Regions from separate parts of the Mycobacterium heidelbergense genome, predicted to be linked through region 3. Evidence: predicted binding sites of a transcription regulator. Region 3 holds the regulator's gene; each other region holds the start of a gene.
The links. Region 3 encodes LexA, which represses DNA repair genes until DNA is damaged. Its sites were predicted from a motif close to CGAACANNTGTTCG; they were not measured.
Positions count from the first base shown of each region.

Region 1: the regulator LexA is predicted to act here: its motif matches at 3,380-3,393, upstream of cofD (2-phospho-L-lactate transferase).
Region 2: the regulator LexA is predicted to act here: its motif matches at 2,646-2,659, upstream of G6N25_RS05135 (error-prone DNA polymerase).

Region 1 is NZ_AP022615.1:930,042-936,426, forward strand. It holds gene G6N25_RS04425 (TobH protein) at 1-388, opposite strand, end outside; gene G6N25_RS04430 (phosphomannomutase/phosphoglucomutase) at 385-1,782, opposite strand; gene G6N25_RS04435 (DUF3499 domain-containing protein) at 1,896-2,351, opposite strand; gene G6N25_RS04440 (metallopeptidase family protein) at 2,498-2,920, shown strand; gene G6N25_RS04445 (WhiB family transcriptional regulator) at 2,942-3,280, opposite strand; gene cofD (2-phospho-L-lactate transferase) at 3,640-4,635, shown strand; gene G6N25_RS04455 (coenzyme F420-0:L-glutamate ligase) at 4,641-5,990, shown strand; gene G6N25_RS04460 (Eco57I restriction-modification methylase domain-containing protein) at 6,001-6,385, shown strand, end outside.
Region 2 is NZ_AP022615.1:1,089,617-1,096,001, reverse strand. It holds gene otsB (trehalose-phosphatase) at 1-68, opposite strand, end outside; gene G6N25_RS05145 (hypothetical protein) at 673-1,008, shown strand; gene G6N25_RS05140 (wax ester/triacylglycerol synthase family O-acyltransferase) at 1,139-2,506, opposite strand; gene G6N25_RS05135 (error-prone DNA polymerase) at 2,673-5,951, shown strand; gene G6N25_RS05130 (TIGR03667 family PPOX class F420-dependent oxidoreductase) at 6,031-6,385, opposite strand, start outside.
Region 3 is NZ_AP022615.1:240,816-247,200, forward strand. It holds gene G6N25_RS01180 (proteasome assembly chaperone family protein) at 1-79, shown strand, start outside; gene G6N25_RS01185 (alpha/beta fold hydrolase) at 125-1,156, shown strand; gene G6N25_RS01190 (PhzF family phenazine biosynthesis protein) at 1,193-1,879, shown strand; gene G6N25_RS01195 (peroxynitrite isomerase) at 1,888-2,373, opposite strand; gene nrdR (transcriptional regulator NrdR) at 2,416-2,880, opposite strand; gene G6N25_RS01205 (LysM peptidoglycan-binding domain-containing protein) at 3,031-3,525, opposite strand; gene lexA (transcriptional repressor LexA) at 3,821-4,543, shown strand; gene G6N25_RS01215 (sunset domain-containing protein) at 4,572-6,385, opposite strand, start outside.

The sequences.
Region 1 (6,385 bases), 690 kb from region 3:
CCAGCACCCGCGCGCCCCGGCGCACCCCGATCGCGGCGGCGCTGACCAGCGCCGGATCGCCGGGGTCGTCGCCCGCGACGATCAGCACGTCAAGCGGGCCGACCCACGGCGGCGCCTCCTCGGCGAGCGCGATCGGCTCGGAGGCCGCCCCGCCCAGCGTCGCGGCCAGGATCACCCCGGCGGTCTGGGCGGTCCCCCGCCCGGCCACCCAGATCACGCTGCGTGGCCGGTCGTGGGCCCGCAGCGAGTCCAGTTCGCCCTCGGCGGCCGCCGCGGCGATCGCGCGCACCTGCGCGCCCGCCGACGACGCGGCGCGCAGCAGGCCGTCCCGGTCGGCGGCGAGCAGCCCGTCGGCGTCTTCCAGATCGATCAGCCGGGTGGGGTTCACGGGGCGGCCCCCTCGCGCGCCCGGTGGGCGGCGATCTCGGCGCTGACCTGTGCCACCACCGCGTCGACGTCCTCGGTGGTGCGGCCCTCCACGTTGAGCCGCAGCAGCGGCTCGGTGTTGGAGCTGCGCAGGTTGAACCAGCTGCCGTCGCCCAAATCGACGGTCACCCCGTCCAGGTGGTCGACGGACTGGATCCGGGCGCCGAACGACTCCAACACCGCGTCCACGCAGCACGACGCGTCGTCCACCGTGAAGTTGATCTCGCCGGACGATTCGTAGCGGCGGTAGTCGGCGGTCAGCTCCGACAGGGGCCGTTGCTGCTCGCCGAGGGCGGCCAGCACGTACAGCGCCGCCAGCATCCCGGAGTCGGCGCCCCAGAAGTCGCGGAAGTAGTAGTGCGCCGAATGTTCCCCGCCGAAGATCGCGCCGGTGTCGGCCATCATCGCCTTGATATAGGAGTGCCCCACCCGGGAGCGCAGCGGGGTGCCGCCGCGCTCGGTGATCAGCTCGGGCACCGCGCGCGACGTGATCACGTTGTGGATGACCGCGGCGCCGATCTCGCGGCCCAGCTCGCGGGCGGCCACCAGGCCGGTCACCGTCGACGGCGCCACGGGCCGCCCGCGTTCGTCGACCACGAAGCACCGGTCGGCGTCCCCGTCGAAGGCCAGGCCGATATCGGCGCCGGTGTCGCGCACATAGGCCTGCAGGTCCACCAGGTTCGCCGGGTCGAGCGGGTTGGCCTCGTGGTTGGGGAAGGAGCCGTCGAGCTCGAAGTACAACGGCAGCAAGGTGATCGAGTCGATCGCGCCGAGCACCGCGGGCGCGGTGAGGCCGGCCATGCCGTTGCCGGCGTCGACGGCCACCCGCAGGGGACGCAGCCCGGAGGTGTCCACCAGCGAGCGCAGGAACGCGCCGTAGTCGGCCAGCACGTCGCGATCGGAGATGGTTCCGGGCGGCCCGTCATACGTTGCGACGCCGGCGATCACGTCGTCGCCGATGACGCCCAGGCCGGTGTCGGCGCCGACGGGTTTCGCGCCGGCCCGGCACAGCTTGATGCCGTTGTAGGCCGACGGGTTGTGGCTCGCGGTGAACATCGCGCCGGGGCAGTCCAGCGACCCCGACGCGAAGTAGAGCTGGTCGGTGGACGACAACCCGATCCGCACCACGTCCAGGCCCTGGCCGGTCACCCCGGCCGCGAACGCGGCGGCCAGCGCCGGCGAGCTGTCCCGCATGTCGTGGCCGAGCACCACCTGACGCGCGCCCTCGGCGCGCATCAGCCTGGCGAACGCGGCGCCCAGGTCCGCGACCAGCGGCTCGTCGAGCTCTTCACCGACCAGCCCGCGCACGTCGTACGCCTTGACGACACGGCGGACAGTCGCGGCGGGCCGAGACATGCGGGGGCCTCCTGACACCATGGATTGCTTCGCCTCTTGGGCGCCAGCCTATCGGCCCGGGGAACCGCACCGGCCGCGACGGTGCGCGGAACTTCGGGGCGCGTGAGCCGCCGCTAGTCACTCGGGTCGGGCAGCACCCGCAGATGTCCGCGGCGGCGCCCCGAACGCTGCTCGGCCGGCGCGAGCAGACCGCTGCTCGGCGCGGTGGCGTGCGCCCCGGAGTGGTGCAGGTGGGGGTCGGAGAAGCCGTTCCGCGGCGCGGCGGCCGCCCCGTCGGGCAGGCCGTGATCGCCCGGGCGGCCCTCGCGCACCGCGTCGGCCAGGGCGACCAGGTCGTCCTCGTCGGGATGGGCGGGCTCGGAAAGGAGGGGTCCGGCGTGGCGCACGAGGTCCCATCCGCGGGGCGCGGTGATCCGGCCGGCATGGCCGACGCACAGGTCCCACGAATGCGGTTCGCGGGCGGTCGCGAGGGGACCGACCACCGCCGTCGAGTCCGAGTAGACGAACGTCAGGGTCGCCACGGCATAGTGCGGACACCCGGGCCGGCAGCAGCGACGGGGAACGTTCACGATCGAAAGGTTATCGTGCACAAACGCCGCGGAAGCGCCGGACACGCGCATTCGCCCGGCCCGCGATGTGCAACCGTTACCATCGGCGCGTGGACGATTCGCGGCGCCGGGCCGCTTCATCCCGGGCGTCCCGACGGGGCCGCGACATGCGCGGTCCGCTGCTGCCGCCGACCGTGCCGGGATGGCGCAGCCGCGCCGAGCGGTTCGACATGGCGGTGCTGGAGGCCTACGAGCCCATCGAGCGGCGCTGGCAGGAGCGGGTGTCGGAGCTCGACGTGGCCGTCGACGAAATCCCGCGCATCGCCGCGAAGGATCCGGACAGCGTGCAGTGGCCGCCCGAGGTCATCGCCGACGGGCCAATTGCGCTGGCCCGCCTGATCCCCGCCGGCGTGGACGTGCGCGGCAATGCCACGCGGGCACGAATCGTCTTGTTCCGCAAGCCGATTGAGCGACGGGCCAAGGACACCGTCGAACTCGACGAGTTGTTGCACGAGATCCTGGTGGCCCAGGTGGCCATCTACTTGGACGTCGAGCCGTCGGTCATCGACCCGACGATCGACGACGAATAACGTTGCGGCCGCGCGCCAAGCTCAGATGATGCCGCGCTTGAGGCGGCGGCGCTCACGCTCGGAGAGGCCGCCCCAGATGCCGAAGCGTTCGTCGTGCGCCAGCGCGTACTCCAGGCATTCATGACGCACCTCGCAGCCGAGGCAGATCTTCTTGGCCTCACGGGTCGAGCCGCCCTTTTCCGGGAAAAAGGCCTCGGGATCCGTTTGCGCGCACAGCGCGCGGTCCTGCCATTGGTCCGCGGTCGTCGGCGGCAGGGGCTCGGGCTCGAATGCGACTGGCGCATCAGGAACCACGGTCAGGTGGGGACGGGCGATTGGCGCCGGCGCCGAGCCCAGGGTGATGTGCGGTGTGCCTGTCATAACGCCCCGAAGGTGCTCATAAGACATGCTTCGTCCGCCTCCTCAGCTTTGAATTGAGAGAGTTAAAGTGAGTCCCGCTGTTCTGATGTTCAGACAATTCGAACAAGTGATCGAATCTCGGCCTGCGACACCGGAATCGGCTGGCCAACCGGGAAATGACACTGTTGTGATTAGACACTCGTTGACCTGCTTGGTCAAGCCTTATGCCGCATTTCCATATCATCTCGTGACGAAATTTCGGCGTTTCTGTTGTTTTGGTCGATCGGCGTGTCGATCACACTCGGCATGACTTTCCTTTTTCGGTCGTCGATTTCGGTCGTCGAAACGGGCGTCGTCGTGGGGCAGTACTGTCGGGCGATGTGAAGGTCACCGTTCTGGTCGGTGGGGTCGGCGGCGCCCGCTTCCTGCTGGGGGTCCAGCAGCTGCTCGGGCTCGGTCAGTTCCAGGCGCGGCAGCGCCCGGGCGCCGACAGCCACGAGCTCACCGCGGTCGTCAACGTCGGCGACGACGCCTGGATCCACGGGCTGCGTGTCTGTCCGGACCTGGACACGTGCATGTACACCTTAGGCGGAGGCGTCGACCCGGAGCGAGGGTGGGGTCACCGCGACGAAACCTGGCACGCCAAGGAGGAATTGGCGCGCTACGGCGTGCAGCCGGACTGGTTCGGGCTGGGCGACCGCGACCTGGGCACCCACCTGGTGCGCACCCAGATGCTGCGGGCCGGCTACCCGCTCTCGCAGATCACCACCGCGCTGTGCGACCGCTGGCAACCGGGCGCTCGGTTGCTGCCGGCCACCGACGACCGCTGCGAGACGCACGTGGTGATCACCGATCCGGACGGCGACGGCCGCCGGGCGATCCACTTCCAGGAGTGGTGGGTGCGGTACCGGGCCCAGGTGCCCACCCACAGCTTCGCGTTCGTCGGCGCCGAAAAGGCCGACGCCGCAGCCGAAGCGGTGCAGGCCATCGCCGACGCCGACGTCATCCTGCTGGCGCCGTCCAACCCGGTGGTGAGCGTCGGCGCCATCCTGGCCGTCCCCGGCATCCGCGGTGCGCTGCGGGCGGCCCGGGCCCCGATCGTCGGCTACTCGCCGATCGTCGGCGGAAAGCCGTTGCGCGGCATGGCCGATGCCTGCCTGTCCGTGATCGGCGTCGAGTCCACCGCGGAGGCGGTCGGCCGCCATTACGGGGCGCGGCGGGCCGCCGGGATACTGGACTGCTGGCTGGTCCACGAGGGCGACTCGGCCGAGATCGAGGGGGTCGCCGTGCGCGCGATACCGCTGTTGATGAGCGACCCTAAGGCGACGGCCGAGATGGTCCGGGCCGGGCTCGAGCTCGCGGGCCTGGAGGCGTGAGCGGCATGAATCCTCCGAAGGAGCATGGCACCGCCTCGAGGATCGAGATCCTGCCCGTCGCCGGGCTTCCCGAGTTCCGGCCCGGCGACGATCTCGGCGCCGCCGTCGCCGCCGCCGCGCCCTGGCTGCGCGACGGCGACGTCGTCGTCGTGACCAGCAAGGCGGTGTCCAAGTGCGAGGGCCGGCTGGTGCCGGCGCCGCGGGACGTCGAGGAGCGGGACGCGCTGCGCCGCAGGCTGATCGACGACGAGGCGGTGCGCGTGTTGGCGCGCAAGGGCCGAACGCTGATCACCGAGAACCGGCTCGGGCTGGTCCAGGCCGCCGCCGGCGTGGACGGATCCAACGTGGGCCGCGACGAGTTGGCGCTGCTGCCGGTCGACCCGGACGCCAGCGCCGCGACGCTGCGCGCCGGGCTGCGGGAGCGGCTCGGCGTCGACGTCGCCGTGGTCGTCACCGACACGATGGGCCGCGCCTGGCGCAACGGCCAGACCGACGCGGCGGTCGGCGCGTCGGGTCTTGCTGTGCTGCACAGCTATTCGGGGGCCGTCGACCGGCACGGCAACGAGCTGCTCGTCACCGAGGTCGCGATCGCCGACGAGGTCGCGGCGGCCGCCGATCTGGTCAAGGGCAAGCTGACCGCGATGCCGGTGGCCGTGGTGCGCGGGCTCAGCGTGGCCGACGACGGTTCGACGGCGCGGCGGCTGCTGCGGCCGGGCACCGAAGACCTGTTCTGGCTCGGCACCGCGGAGGCCCTCGACATGGGCCGCCGGCAGGCCCAGCTGTCGCGCCGATCGGTGCGCCGGTTCAGCGGCGAGCCGGTGCCGCCGGAGCTGGTCGAGGCCGCGGTCGCCGAGGCCCTCACCGCGCCGGCCCCCCACCACACCCGGCCGGTGCGGTTCGTGTGGCTGCAGGATCCGGCCACCCGGACCCGGCTGCTGGACCGCATGAAAGACAAGTGGCGCCGCGACCTTGCCGGTGACGGCCGGCCCGCCGAATCTATCGACCGCCGGGTGGCGCGCGGCGGGATCCTCTACGACGCACCGGAGGTCGTCGTCCCGTTCCTGGTCCCCGAGGGTGCGCACGCCTACCCCGACGCCGACCGCACCGACGCCGAGCACACCATGTTCACGGTCGCGGTGGGGGCGGCCGTGCAGGCCCTGCTGGTCGCGCTGGCGGTGCGCGGGCTGGGCAGCTGCTGGATCGGCTCGACGATCTTCGCCGCCGACCTCGTCCGCGCCGAGCTCGGGCTGCCCGCCGACTGGGAACCGTTGGGCGCCATCGCGATCGGCTACGCCTCCGAAGCGGCCGGGTTGCGCGACCCGGCCGACACCGGGGACTTGCTGATCCGCAGGTAATACTGGGCCCATGAAGACGTTCGCGGGCAAGGCGGCGGCGTCGGCCGACAAGGTCCGCGGCGGCTACTACACCCCCGCGCCGGTGGCCCGGTTCCTGGCCGGATGGGTTCGCCGGGCCGGTCCGCGGATCGTCGATCCCTCCTGCGGCGACGGCGCGATCCTGCGCGAGCTGGCCGCGCTCGGGGGCCGGGCGCACGGCGTGGAACTCATCCCGCGGGAGGCGGCCAAGTCGCGGGAGTTCGCCCCCGTCGACGCCGACAACCTGTTCACCTGGCTGGCCAGCACCGAGGCCGGCGGCTGGGACGGCGTCGCGGGCAACCCGCCCTACATCCGTTTCGGCAATTGGGCCGCCGACCAACGAGAGCCGGCGTTGGAGCTGATGCGGCGCGAGGGGC
Region 2 (6,385 bases), 850 kb from region 3:
AGCGCGGAGTCGAACAACACCGCGTCGTGGCGGCGCGGGTCGATGATGACCGGTTCCAACTTACGCATGACCAACCTTCCTCGCCTGAACACAGTCGCGGCGCAGGTGCCGGTAGTCACGGTAGTCAATTGCTGTGCGGACGTTTGATTTCTCTGTACCTGCGCGCGGCGCGGTGGAGTCTCCGGCGGACGTTCGTTCGAGCCGATGCGGCGGCACAGCCATGGGCAAGGTTCTCCTCGATGCCGTCCGAGTTGGGCGAGGTGGAGAGGGAAACCAGGGCGCAAGTTCGTTCGTCGTGAGTCCCCGTTACTGAGTCCACCCCGTTTTAGGGTCGGGTTTTTTGATCCGAATTCAGTTGATCTCGCAGACCATAGGGGTGTGCCTATATGCCGCAACGTGCTCGGTCGGCGTGCGGTAACCCAGAGCGGTGTGAACGCAGCCAGAGTGACGCCGCCAATCCGCGGCGTCGTAAACTGTCGAAAAGCGCGTCGTAAACCATTCGAAAAGACGGTTGTGCCCTCCCAGACTAGTGAGTCAATGCCCGGACTCGAGATTGTCCCCAGGAACGTCCGTTCGCTTACACCTCATTGCCGTGGTTCATCCACAAGTTCTGATCATCGCTTGGAATCGGCTGTATTGATTCAAAGTTTCTAGGTTTTTAGGGAGTCCGAAATGAAGCTCAAGGGTACTCGCCATGGCGCCGCGATATTGGGTTGCGCTGCGGTGTTTGTGTTTTCGACTGCGGTTGCCAGCGCTGATCCGCCTGACCCGCACAAGCCCGACATGACAAAGGGCTACTGCCCGGGTGGTCGATGGGGTTGGGGTGAATTGGCCGTGTGTGACGGCGAGAAGTACCCCGACGGGTCGTTTTGGCACCAGTGGATGAAAACCTGGATGGTCGGCCCTCAGTTCTACTACGACTGCGTCGGCGGCGACGAACCCCTCCCGGGCCCGCCACCGCCTGGTGGCTGCGACGGCGCGATCCCGCCCGGGCAGCCCGCAACCTGACCTCGGCGGGCCGCCGCTGGCCCGACCAGATCAGGCCGTACGCCCGAAATGCTTGTTGGCGAACCGATTCCGATCGCCGACGCATCGGGTCGAATGGCATCGAATGGGAATGGACACCGGCGATCGCCCGTCAGCACCGCCCTGGTGCGGTCACCGCGGACGCCCGCCCCCGTTGGGCTCCACCGGTAAGTGCGCGCGAGGCTCGCTTGCGGGGGCCGTTTTTCGTGAACAGCAGCACGGAGTCTCGGCTCAGCGCTTCCAGGCGCGCCATTCCCAGTTCGATACCAGCGGCAAGGCGCTCGATGTCGGACGCGGCGCGGTAGTCGGCGGTGATGCCGAATACCAGCTCATCGCCATAGCTGAGCACCGCGACCCCGGTGCTCAGCTGCAGGCTGGTCGGCGGGATCGGCAGCAAGCGCTCCACCGTCTGGCCCATCAGCCGCAGCCGATGGCGTGGCCCCGGCGCGTTGGCGGCCAGAGTCACGACACCGCTTTGCGGTAGCCGGATCAACAGTTGAAGTGCCTTGGCGCACAACACGAACGGCGGAAAGTCGGCGGCCCTGCTCCGGGGCTGCGTCTGGTTCAGCCCGCCATGCACCGCCCGCAGTCGCTGAATCGGATCGTGGTGCTCGACGGGCAGATACGGCAGGGTAGCCGAGCGCGGCGGCGCCAGGGTGCGCAGTGAGTCCGAACGGGGCTGTTCGCCGCGACGCAGCAGCATCTCCCGGAAGCCTTCGGTGACGACGGCGAGCGCAACGTCGTTGGCGCCGACGCCGAACTTATGACATACGCGGTCGACCTCGGCCAGTGGCGCGCGCACCGTGCTGTATCGCCGCATGGCGGTGGTCGGACGGACAGGGCGCGATGCTGGCCAGATCACCCCGATGGCGGTTGCGGCGTTTCCGGCCGTGCCGGTGACCGCGCGTGCCGCGACCCCGGCAGTGACCGCGGCGGCCCGCCCCAGGGCGTCGGCCCAGCCGGCCTGCCGGGCTGATGGTGGCGAAACACGCTCGGCGCCAACGTGACTGGCGAATGCGTCGCCGTCGGCTTCGTCGCAGAGCCTGGCGAGCAGGTGGGTGGCGGAGTTGCCGTCGGCCAGGCCGTGGTGGATCTTCATCAGGATCGCCCACCGGTTGCCCTTCAGGCCCTCGATGACCCAGCACTCCCACGGCGGGCGGTCCGGGTCCAGGGGACGTTCCAGCGCGTGGGCGATGACGCGGGACAGCCCGGCGTCGTCGCCCGGGCGCGGAATCGCCACCCGGCGCACGTGATGGGTGAGGTCGAACTCCGGATAGTCGACCCACTCGAGGTCCTGTGTCCGCAGCACCTGAGTGCACCGCGGAATCGGCCGAATCCGTTCCGCCAAACGCCCTTTCAGAAGCTCGTGATCGGGTGCGGTGCCGTTGACGATGGCGACCGCGCCGATCGCCAGGCTCGCCTGCCGATCGGCATCTTGAGCCTTGAGAAAAGCCGTATCCAGTGTCTTCACCTGCGCCATGCTCAGCCCCCACCGTCGATTTTCGCCCCTGTACCAGTATCTGCGCGGCACCTTATGCGCGGGTAGCTCCGCAGCGTTAAGAGCTTGTTTAGGAGTTGAAGATCCGTTTAACAACCGTTGTCCTGGCCCGTGGTTTAATCGAACAAACATTCGATAGACTGTGGGTGTGGGCTGGTCTAACGGGCCGCCGAGTTGGGCGGAAATGGAGCGGGTGCTCGACAGCAAGCCGCGCCATGCCGGCGCGCCGGAGCTCCCGGAAGACGGCCCCCTGTCGCGCAGGCGGGCCGCGTACCACCCGCCGGACGACGCCCGGCCGGCCCGCTCGTCCGTCGCCTATGCCGAGCTGCACGCGCATTCGGCGTTCAGCTTCCTCGACGGGGCCAGCACGCCGGAGGAGCTGGTCGAGGAGGCCGCCCGGCTGGGCCTGCGCGCCCTGGCGCTGACCGACCACGACGGCCTGTACGGGGCGGTGCGGTTCGCCGAGGCGGCCGCCGAACTCGACCTGCGCACCGTGTTCGGCGCGGAACTGTCGCTGGGCGGCGAGGCCCGCACCGAGCGGCCCGATCCGGCCGGCCCGCACCTGCTGGTGCTGGCCCGCGGCCCCGAGGGGTACCGGCGGCTGTCGCGGCAGCTGGCCGCGGCGCACCTGGCCGGCGGGGAGAAGGGCAAGCCCCGCTACGACGTCGACGCGCTGACCGAGGCCGCGGGCGGGCACTGGCACGTCCTGACCGGGTGCCGCAAAGGCAGTGTGCGCCAAGCGCTTTCCGAGGGTGGTCCGGACGCGGCGGAGCGGGCGCTGGCCGACCTGGTGGACCGGTTCGGCGCCGATCGGGTCAGCGTCGAGCTGACCCAGCACGGGCAGCCGCTCGACGACGAGCGCAACGCGGCGCTGGCCGCCCTCGCACCGCGCTTCGGCGTCGGCGTCGTCGCCACCACCGGGGCGCATTTCGCGGGGCCGTCGCGGCGCCGGCTGGCGATGGCGATGGGCGCCATCCGGGCCCGGCAGTCCCTGGACTCCGCCGCCGGGTGGCTGGCCCCGCTAGGCGGCTCGCACCTGCGGTCCGGTGAGGAGATGGCCCGGCTGTTCGCGCAGCGGCCCGACGCGGTGACCGCCGCCGCCGAACTCGGCGAGCGGTGTGCGTTCGGGCTCGACCTCATCGCGCCGCAGCTGCCGCCGTTCGACGTGCCCGACGGGCACACCGAGGACAGCTGGCTGCGGCACTTGGCCATGGCGGGTGCGCGCGACCGCTACGGAACGCCCGAGAGCGCCCCCGGAGCGTACACCCAGATCGAGCATGAGCTGAAAGTCATTGCGCAGCTGACGTTTCCAGGATACTTCCTGGTGGTGCACGACATCGCCCGGTTCTGCCGAGACAACAACATCCTGTGCCAGGGCAGGGGATCGGCGGCCAATTCCGCCGTCTGCTACGCCCTCGGCGTCACCGCGGTGGATCCGGTGGACAACGGGCTATTGTTCGAGCGCTTCCTGTCGCCCGACCGCGACGGGCCGCCCGACATCGACATCGACATCGAGTCGGACCAACGGGAAAAGGTCATCCAGTACGTCTACGACAAATACGGTCGCGACTACGCCGCCCAGGTCGCCAACGTCATCACCTACCGGTCGCGGATCGCGGTGCGCGACATGGCCCGTGCCCTGGGCTTCTCGCAGGGGCAGCAGGACGCGTGGAGCAAGCAGATCGGCCACTGGAACGGGTCGGCCGATTCACCGGAAATCGAGGGCATTCCCGAGCCGGTGATCGATTTGGCGACCCAGATCCGGAATCTACCGCGGCACATGGGCATTCACTCCGGTGGCATGGTGATCTGCGACCGCCCGATCGCCGACGTGTGCCCGGTGGAGTGGGCGCGCATGGCCAACCGCAGCGTCCTGCAGTGGGACAAAGACGATTGCGCGGCAATCGGTTTGGTGAAGTTCGACCTGCTCGGGCTGGGCATGCTCTCGGCGCTGCACTACATGATCGACCTGCTGGCCGAACACAAGGGCATCGAGGTGGACCTGGCCAAGCTGGACCTCTCCGAGCCTGCGGTGTACGAGATGTTACAGCGCGCCGATTCCGTCGGCGTGTTCCAGGTGGAGTCGCGCGCGCAGATGGCCACCCTGCCCAGGCTCAGGCCGCGGGAGTTCTACGACCTGGTGGTCGAGGTCGCGCTGATCCGGCCCGGCCCCATCCAGGGCGGGTCGGTGCACCCCTACATCCGGCGGCGCAACAAACTCGACAAGGTCGAGTGCGAACACCCGTCCATGGAACCGGCGCTGCTAAAGACGTTGGGAGTCCCGCTCTTTCAGGAACAGTTGATGCAGCTCGCGGTCGACTGCGCCGGCTTCACCGCGGCCGAGGCCGACCAGCTGCGCCGCGCCGTGGGCTCCAAGCGCTCGGCCGAACGCATGCGCCGGCTGCGCGGCCGGTTCTACGATGGCATGCGCAGGCTGCACGGCGCCCCCGACGAGGTGATCCACCGGATCTACGAAAAGCTGGAGGCCTTCGCCAATTTCGGCTTCCCCGAAAGCCATGCGCTGAGTTTCGCGTCGCTGGTGTTCTACTCGTCGTGGTTCAAGCTGCATCACCCGGCGGCGTTCTGCGCCGCTTTATTGCGCGCCCAGCCGATGGGCTTCTATTCGCCGCAGTCGCTGGTGGCCGACGCGCGCCGGCACGGGGTCACGGTGCGCGGGCCGGACGTCAACGCCAGCCTGGCGCACGCCACCCTCGAGAACGCCGGGACGGAGGTCCGCCTCGGCCTGGGCACCGTCCGCCACATCGGTGACGACCTCGCGCAGCGGCTGGTCGAGGAGCGAAAGGCCAACGGCCCGTTCGCCTCCCTGCTGGACCTGACGTGCCGGCTGCAGCTTTCCGTGCCGCAGACCGAGGCGTTGGCGACGGCCGGGGCACTGGGCTGCTTCGGCATGTCGCGGCGGGAGGCGCTGTGGGCGGCCGGGGCGGCCGCGACCCAACGCCCGGACCGGCTGCCCGGGGTGGGGTCGTCGTCGCACATCCCGGAGCTGCCGGGGATGAGCGGGCTGGAGCTGGCCGCCGCCGACGTGTGGGCCACCGGCGTCTCCCCGGACAGCTATCCGACGCAGTTCCTGCGGGCCGACCTGGACGCGCTGGGCGTGGTGCCCGCCGGGAAGCTGCTCGGCGTGCCCGACGGCGACCGCGTGCTGATCGCCGGAGCGGTCACCCACCGGCAGCGGCCCGGGACGGCCCAGGGGGTGACGTTTCTCAACCTCGAGGACGAGACCGGGATGGTCAACGTGCTCTGCACGCCGGGGGTGTGGGCGCGGCATCGCAAGCTGGCGAACACGGCGCCGGCGCTGCTGATCCGCGGGCAGGTCCAAAACGCCAGCGGCGCAATCACCGTCGTCGCCGAGCGGCTGGGCCGCATTTCCCTGAGGGTCGGCTCGAAGTCCCGCGACTTCCGTTGACTCCGCCGCGCCGAGCGTGCGCAGAATGCCAACAATCCTCGGCGTGTCGTGTGCAAACACGCACGCTCGGCGAGAAGAGCTAGCCCGTGGGCGTCGTCCACACCTTGGTCGGGGTGATCGTCAGCCGGGTGCTGTAGGAGCCCATCGCCTCGGTCAGGCCGAATCTCTCGGCTTCCTCGCCGTACTTCGCCCAGTACGGCTCGTCCTTCCGGCAGTCGACGTCGGTGGCGTCCACCGCCGCGATGCCGGCGATGACGATGATTCCGCCGCCGTTGCCGTCGGAATCCAGGTTCAGGCTCACCTGGGGGCGCGCCTTGATGTGGGCGACCTTGGCCGCCCGCGGCTGGGAATACACCGTCAGCCCGGTGCCGTCAAAGTAGAACCAGACCAGCCGCGGGACCGGTTGCCCGGACTTGGCGACGGTGGTTAGCCAC
Region 3 (6,385 bases):
CGGCGACGAGCTTGGCGCCGAGTTCGAGCGATTCCTTGCCCAGCAGGCGGAGAAGAAGAACGACGACGACCAGGCCTGAGTTTTCACCGCGGCCATAGCCCGGCCCGACACCAAGGTTGGCGACATGACCGAGCGGAAGCGCAAGAGCAATCTTCGCCCCGTGCGCGAGGTGACGGCGCCCACGCTCGAGTTCCGCACCATCCATGGCTACCGGCGGGCCTACCGGATCGCCGGCTCCGGCCCGGCCATCCTGCTGATCCACGGCATCGGTGACAACTCCACCACCTGGAACGCCGTGCAGGCCAAGCTCGCCCAGCGATTCACGGTGATCGCGCCGGACCTGCTGGGCCACGGGAAATCCGACAAGCCGCGCGCCGACTACTCGGTCGCCGCCTACGCGAACGGCATGCGTGACCTGCTGTCCGTGCTCGACATCGAGCGGGTGACCATCATCGGCCATTCGCTGGGCGGCGGGGTGGCCATGCAATTCGCCTACCAGTTCCCGCACCTGGTGGAGCGGCTGATCCTGGTCGCCGCCGGCGGCGTCACCAAGGACGTCAACGTCGTTTTCCGGCTGGCGTCGTTGCCGATGGGCAGCGAGGCGCTGGCGTTGCTGCGGCTGCCCCTGGTGCTCCCGGCGGTGCAGCTGGCGGGGCGGATCGCGGGCCTGGCGATCGGGTCGACCGGCCTGGGCCGCGACCTGCCCAACGTGCTTCGCATCCTCGACGACCTGCCGGAGCCGACGGCCTCGGCGGCGTTCAGCCGGACGCTGCGGGCGGTGGTGGACTGGCGCGGCCAGATCGTGACGATGCTGGACCGATGTTATCTGACCGAGGCCATCCCGGTTCAGATCGTGTGGGGCACCAAGGATGTGGTCGTTCCCGTCCGTCACGCGTGGATGGCGCACGCCGCGATGCCCGGCTCCCGCCTCGAAATCTTCCAGGGCTCGGGCCACTTTCCGTTCCACGACGACCCCGCCCGCTTCATCGACGTCGTTCAGCGCTTCATCGACACCACCGAGCCCGCCGAATACGACCAGGCGGCCCTGCGCGAGATGCTGCGCACCGGGGGCGGCGAGGAGGCCGTCACGGGCCCCGCCGACACCCGCGTCGCCGTGTTGAACGCCATGGGTTCCGACGAACGCAGCGCCACCTGATCCGCCTCCATCGGCGCGGGCCCGTACAGTCGGGCCATGGGTATCGACGTGGCGGTGCTGCGCGTGTTCACCGATCCGGCGGGGAATTTCGGCAACCCGCTCGGCGTCGTCGACGCCGGCCGGGTCGATCGCCGCGACCGGCAGCGGCTGGCGGCCCAATTGGGTTACAGCGAAACGGTTTTCGTCGATCTTCCGGCCGCCGGCTCGACCACCGCGCACGCCACCATCTACACGCCCGGGGCCGAGCTTCCGTTCGCCGGGCACCCGACCGTCGGCGCGGCGTGGTGGCTGCGCGAGAACGGTTGGCCGATCAACACGCTGCGGGTGCCGGCGGGGATCGTGCAGGTGAGCCACGAGGGCGGCCGCACGGCGATCAGCGCACGCGCGCAGTGGGCCCCCGAAGTGGCCATTCACGAATTCGATTCGGTCGACGACCTTTTCGCCGCCGACCCGGCGGATTTCCCCGCCGACACTGCGCACTACCTGTGGGCGTGGATCGACCGGTCGAGCGGAGCGCTGCGCGCCCGGATGTTCGCCGCCAACCTGGGCGTCCCCGAGGACGAGGCGACCGGGTCGGCGGCGATGCGGATCACCGACTACCTCAGCCGCGACCTGCGCATCACCCAGGGCAGGGGGTCGCTGATCGAAACCACGTGGAACCCCGAGGGCTGGGTGGGGGTCGCCGGGCGCGTCGTCGGCGACGGTGCCCGGCGGATCGACTGACCCGGCGCTCAGCCCTGCCGGTGCAGCACCGCGGCGAGGTGATCCTGCAGCGGTTGCCCCATCGCGCCCATGCGCACCGAGTACGACAGCTCGTCGCCGTCGACGCGCAGGGAACGACCAAGCGCGGTCACCTCTTTGGCCGTCGGCGCCAACCCGATCGCGCTGGTGGCCATCTCGACCTCGATGAGGCCGCCGGTCACCGAGAACGTGCCCACCTCGATTTCGGTGATGCCGCTCGGGTGGGCCAGGACCAGTTCGACGGCGCCCGGCCGCGGCACCCGGAGATATCCCGTCTCGGCGTGCAGGGGCTTGCCGTCGGCGACCGCCCTGGTCTTTTGCGCGTAGGCCAGAAACGGCTTGCCCACGTGGGAGAACACGACTTCCTCGACATACTCGAAGGGCTGGATCGTCGGGTACGTGCCGCGACCTTGACCGGTCCAGGTCCCCAGCAGGGGGGCCAACGCCCGGAGGTCGGGGTGCAATTCGGGCGGCATGGAAAGCAGCCTAGTGGCCGGCCCGGCGGGCGCCGCGACCCGTCAGCCGGGAGTCGATACGTTGCGGTGCGCGCGCAGGGCCTCGATCTCGCGCTCGAAATCGTCCGCGGACGAGAACGACCGGTACACCGACGCGAACCGGAGGTACGCCACCTCGTCGAGGTCGCGCAGCGGGCCCAGGATGGCGAGGCCGACCTCGTGGCTCGGGACCTCCGGCGATCCCGCGGCGCGCACGGTGTCTTCCACTTGCTGGGCAAGCAGATTCAGCGCGTCGTCGTCGACCTGACGGCCCTGGCACGCGCGGCGGACCCCGCTGATGACCTTCTCCCGGCTGAACGGCTCGGTGACGCCGCTGCGTTTGACCACGGCCAGCACCGCGGTTTCCACGGTGGTGAAACGTCGTCCGCACTCGGGGCAGGACCGGCGGCGCCGAATGGCCTGGCCTTCATCGGTTTCCCGCGAGTCGATCACCCGGGAATCGGGATGGCGGCAGAAGGGACAGTGCATGACCGCTCCTTCGCCGTGCCGACATACGCGGAACACCCCGAGCGTACCCGTGCCGTCGCCCGGGGGGCCACCGCGGCCGCGACGGGGCCGCGCACACGGCGACGAGAGCCGAGCGGCCTTGGCGTACCGGCCTTTTCGCAATTCAACGGGTCAGCCGACCGGCGCGATCAGGGTCTGGCCCGCGGCCACCGCCGGGGAGTTCAGGTCGTTGAGTTCGCGGATGCGCTCGGCGACCTGGCGGGCCGGCGCGTCCGGTGCCACCCGGTGGGCGACGTCGGACAGGGACTCCCCCGGTTCGACCCGCACGACGGCCAGCCGGTCCGGCACGGGTGCGCCCGACGCCCCGGGGTCGCCGTTGACCGCCTGCCCGACGTTGGCGACCAGGCCGAGCCACAGCGTGATCAGCCCGGCGATCAGGCCCAGCCCGAACGTCGTCGCCACCGTGACGGGGCGCCTGCGATGGGGCGCGGCGGACATCGCGACGCCGGTGCCGTGGTAGCGCGGTGGCGCTCCCGCCGGCCCGATCGGGCGGGGTCCGCGGGAGCGGGCCAGCCCCTCCCGGCCGTAACGGGGCCCCCGCACCGGCGCGGTGACCGGGCGGCGAGCGCCGCAGGCGCGCGGTGCGACTGTGTGGGTGATGGTCATCTGCGTTCCTCCGGTCGACTGGTTCTCGCTCGTGTGTTCGACTTTAGTCGCTCGCGTGTTCGATACCCGAACATTTGAGCGAAGCGTGTCGCGCAAGCAAAACGCTAGACCCCGCCACCGACAGACCCTTGCCGCAATCGTCCGACATGGGCTTCGAGTACCCCGCCCGCGCGAAAGTTACACACCTGTGATTCGCCCGAACCCGGGGACCGGTCGGGCGACTCGTAGCCGCCGCCGCGACACGCTAGTCGAACACTTGTTTGATTATTGGCCGCGGTGCGGCTACATTCAGTGCATGAGCGACAGCAACGACACCCGATCGACCGGCCCCTCCGTTGGCTCGGAAGGCCGGTTGCATCCCGTGGATCCCTCGCTGACCGAACGGCAGCGCACCATCCTGAAGGTCATCCGCGAGTCGGTCACCACCCGCGGTTACCCGCCGAGCATCCGGGAAATCGGCGATGCCGTCGGCCTGACCTCGACCTCCTCGGTGGCTCACCAGCTGCGCACCCTGGAGCGCAAGGGGTATTTGCGCCGCGACCCGAACCGCCCCCGGGCCGTCGACGTTCGCGGCGCCGAGGGCGCGGCCGCCGCCGGGCCGGCGGCCCCCGTCACCGACGTCGCCGGCTCGGACGCCTTACCGGAACCCACGTTCGTGCCCGTCCTCGGGCGCATCGCCGCCGGTGGACCGATCCTCGCCGAGGAAGCCGTCGAAGATGTCTTCCCGCTGCCCCGCGAGCTGGTCGGCGACGGCACGCTCTTCCTGCTCAAGGTGGTGGGCGACTCGATGGTCGAGGCCGCGATCTGCGACGGCGACTGGGTGGTGGTGCGCCAGCAGCACGTCGCCGACAACGGCGACATCGTCGCGGCCATGATCGACGGCGAGGCCACCGTCAAGACGTTCAAGCGCGCCGGCGGTCAAGTGTGGCTGATGCCGCACAACCCGGCGTTCGATCCGATACCGGGCAATGACGCGACCGTGCTCGGCAAGGTCGTCACGGTGATCCGCAAGATATAGCCGCGGCCCGAGCCCGGCTCAGTCGGCCTCAGTCGGCCTTGAGGAAGCCGTTGGCCTGCGCGACTTCTTCGCTGGACAGCCAGATTTCGGCGAGCGTGTCGTGGTAGAGCTCGCTGCCGGGCGTGTAGTAGAGGCCGAAGCGGGCGCTGGCCTTGATCGGGTATCCGTCGGGCACCTGGTACGGGTCGTCCAGCGGCAGGTGGATCGTCGGGCGCCCGGCGGGGCCCGACGCCGGTTCCGAGGCGTCGTCGGCGTCCACGGCCGCATGCCGCCCGGTCCTCGGCTCCGCGCCGGCCGCGACGGCCTCGGAGACGGCGGCGTCCGGCGCCTGCGCGTAGTCGGTATCCGTGTAGTCGGTATCCGTGTAGTCGGACTCCGCGTAGTCCGCCTCCGGGTAGACATCCTCGTCGGGGACATCGACGTAGCCGGCCTCCGACAGGGCGGCCGCGGAGACGGCGGGTATGGAGTCGGTGTCCACCGCGTCGGGGTCCTCGTCGTCGGCGCCCGGACCCTCGAAATGTCCTGGGCCCTCCTCGGATTCGGGCGGCGCCTCGCCCCCGTGCTGGACGTCCTCGTCCAGGTCGGCGGCGGCCCCGGCCGCGCGACCCCAACTGACCCGCGCCGCGGGCCCGGCGTCGGGTGGCGGCTGCTGATCCGCGGGGTACAGGTCGTCGAGCGCGAAGTGCTCGGTGGCGGCGTCGACGTCGTCGTGGCCCCAGCCCCCCTCAACGGGGGGCTCGTAGGCGGCGGTGTCGCCGCGGGAGCGACGACGCCGACGCCAGCCCCACGCCACCAACGCCGACAGCGCGACCAGCGCCAGCGCCGCAGCGGCGACCAGCAGCCACCACCAGTGCAACGCGAACTTCTTGGCGTGGGAGGGCATCGCCGCCGTGCTCGGCTGGTTCTGCCCGGACACCTGCAGACCGGACAGCAGGGGAGCCAGGTTTGACGGGTCGGTGGTGAACGAGTTCTTCGCCCGGTTCCAGGCGACCTTGCCGCCGGTGAACTGCTGCGAAACCACGTCGCCGTTCACGGCCTGATCATCGACCGGCGCGCCCAGTTTGCCGGTGGGACCGCGGAGCTTGTCCCACGCGGCCTTCATGGAGCCCCGCACGACGAACGCGCCGTGGTTGGAGGTCCAGAAGATGACCGGCTTGTCGGCCGCCGAGAACGTGGCGATCCGGCTGGACGGCGCGATGCCACCGTCGGACTCGTTGGCGGTCGGGAACCCGAGGTCGCTGCCGACCGGCCCGCCCAGCGACTCGTATTTGGCCAGGATGTCGCTCTCGAGCGCGTTCGCGCCGGTGGCCGGGCTGAAGAACACCTTGCCGCTGGCGAAGTTCTGCGCGATCCCGTCGCCGCCGATGGGATACGACCCGCCCTGCTTGGCGCCCAGCGGGCCGGCGGCGCCGCCGGCCGCGCGCCAGGCCATGTTGATGGCCGCGGTCGGATCGATGGCGACCTGCAGGCCCTTCAATTGATCTGCCAGCGCCGCGGGGTTGGTGGTGAACTCCTTGGTTTTGCGGTTCCAGGAGATCTCACCGCCGCTGAACTTCTGCGCGGTGACCTCGCCGTCGTAGGTCTCGTCGCCGATCGGGGCCCCGAGAACGCCGCCGGAGCTGCCGAGTTTGTCCCACGCGGCGTTCAACGCGCCGCGCACGACGAACGCGCCGTGGTCGGGCGTCCAGAAGATCACCGGCTTGTCACTGGCGGAGAAGGTGGCGACTCGGCTGTCGGGGCCCGCCAGGCCGGGAACCTCGTTGATGGTCGGGAATCCCAGGTCGCTGGCGGGCGGGCCGCCGAGCGTGTCGTATTTGTCCAGAATCGGCCCGTAGAGGAATT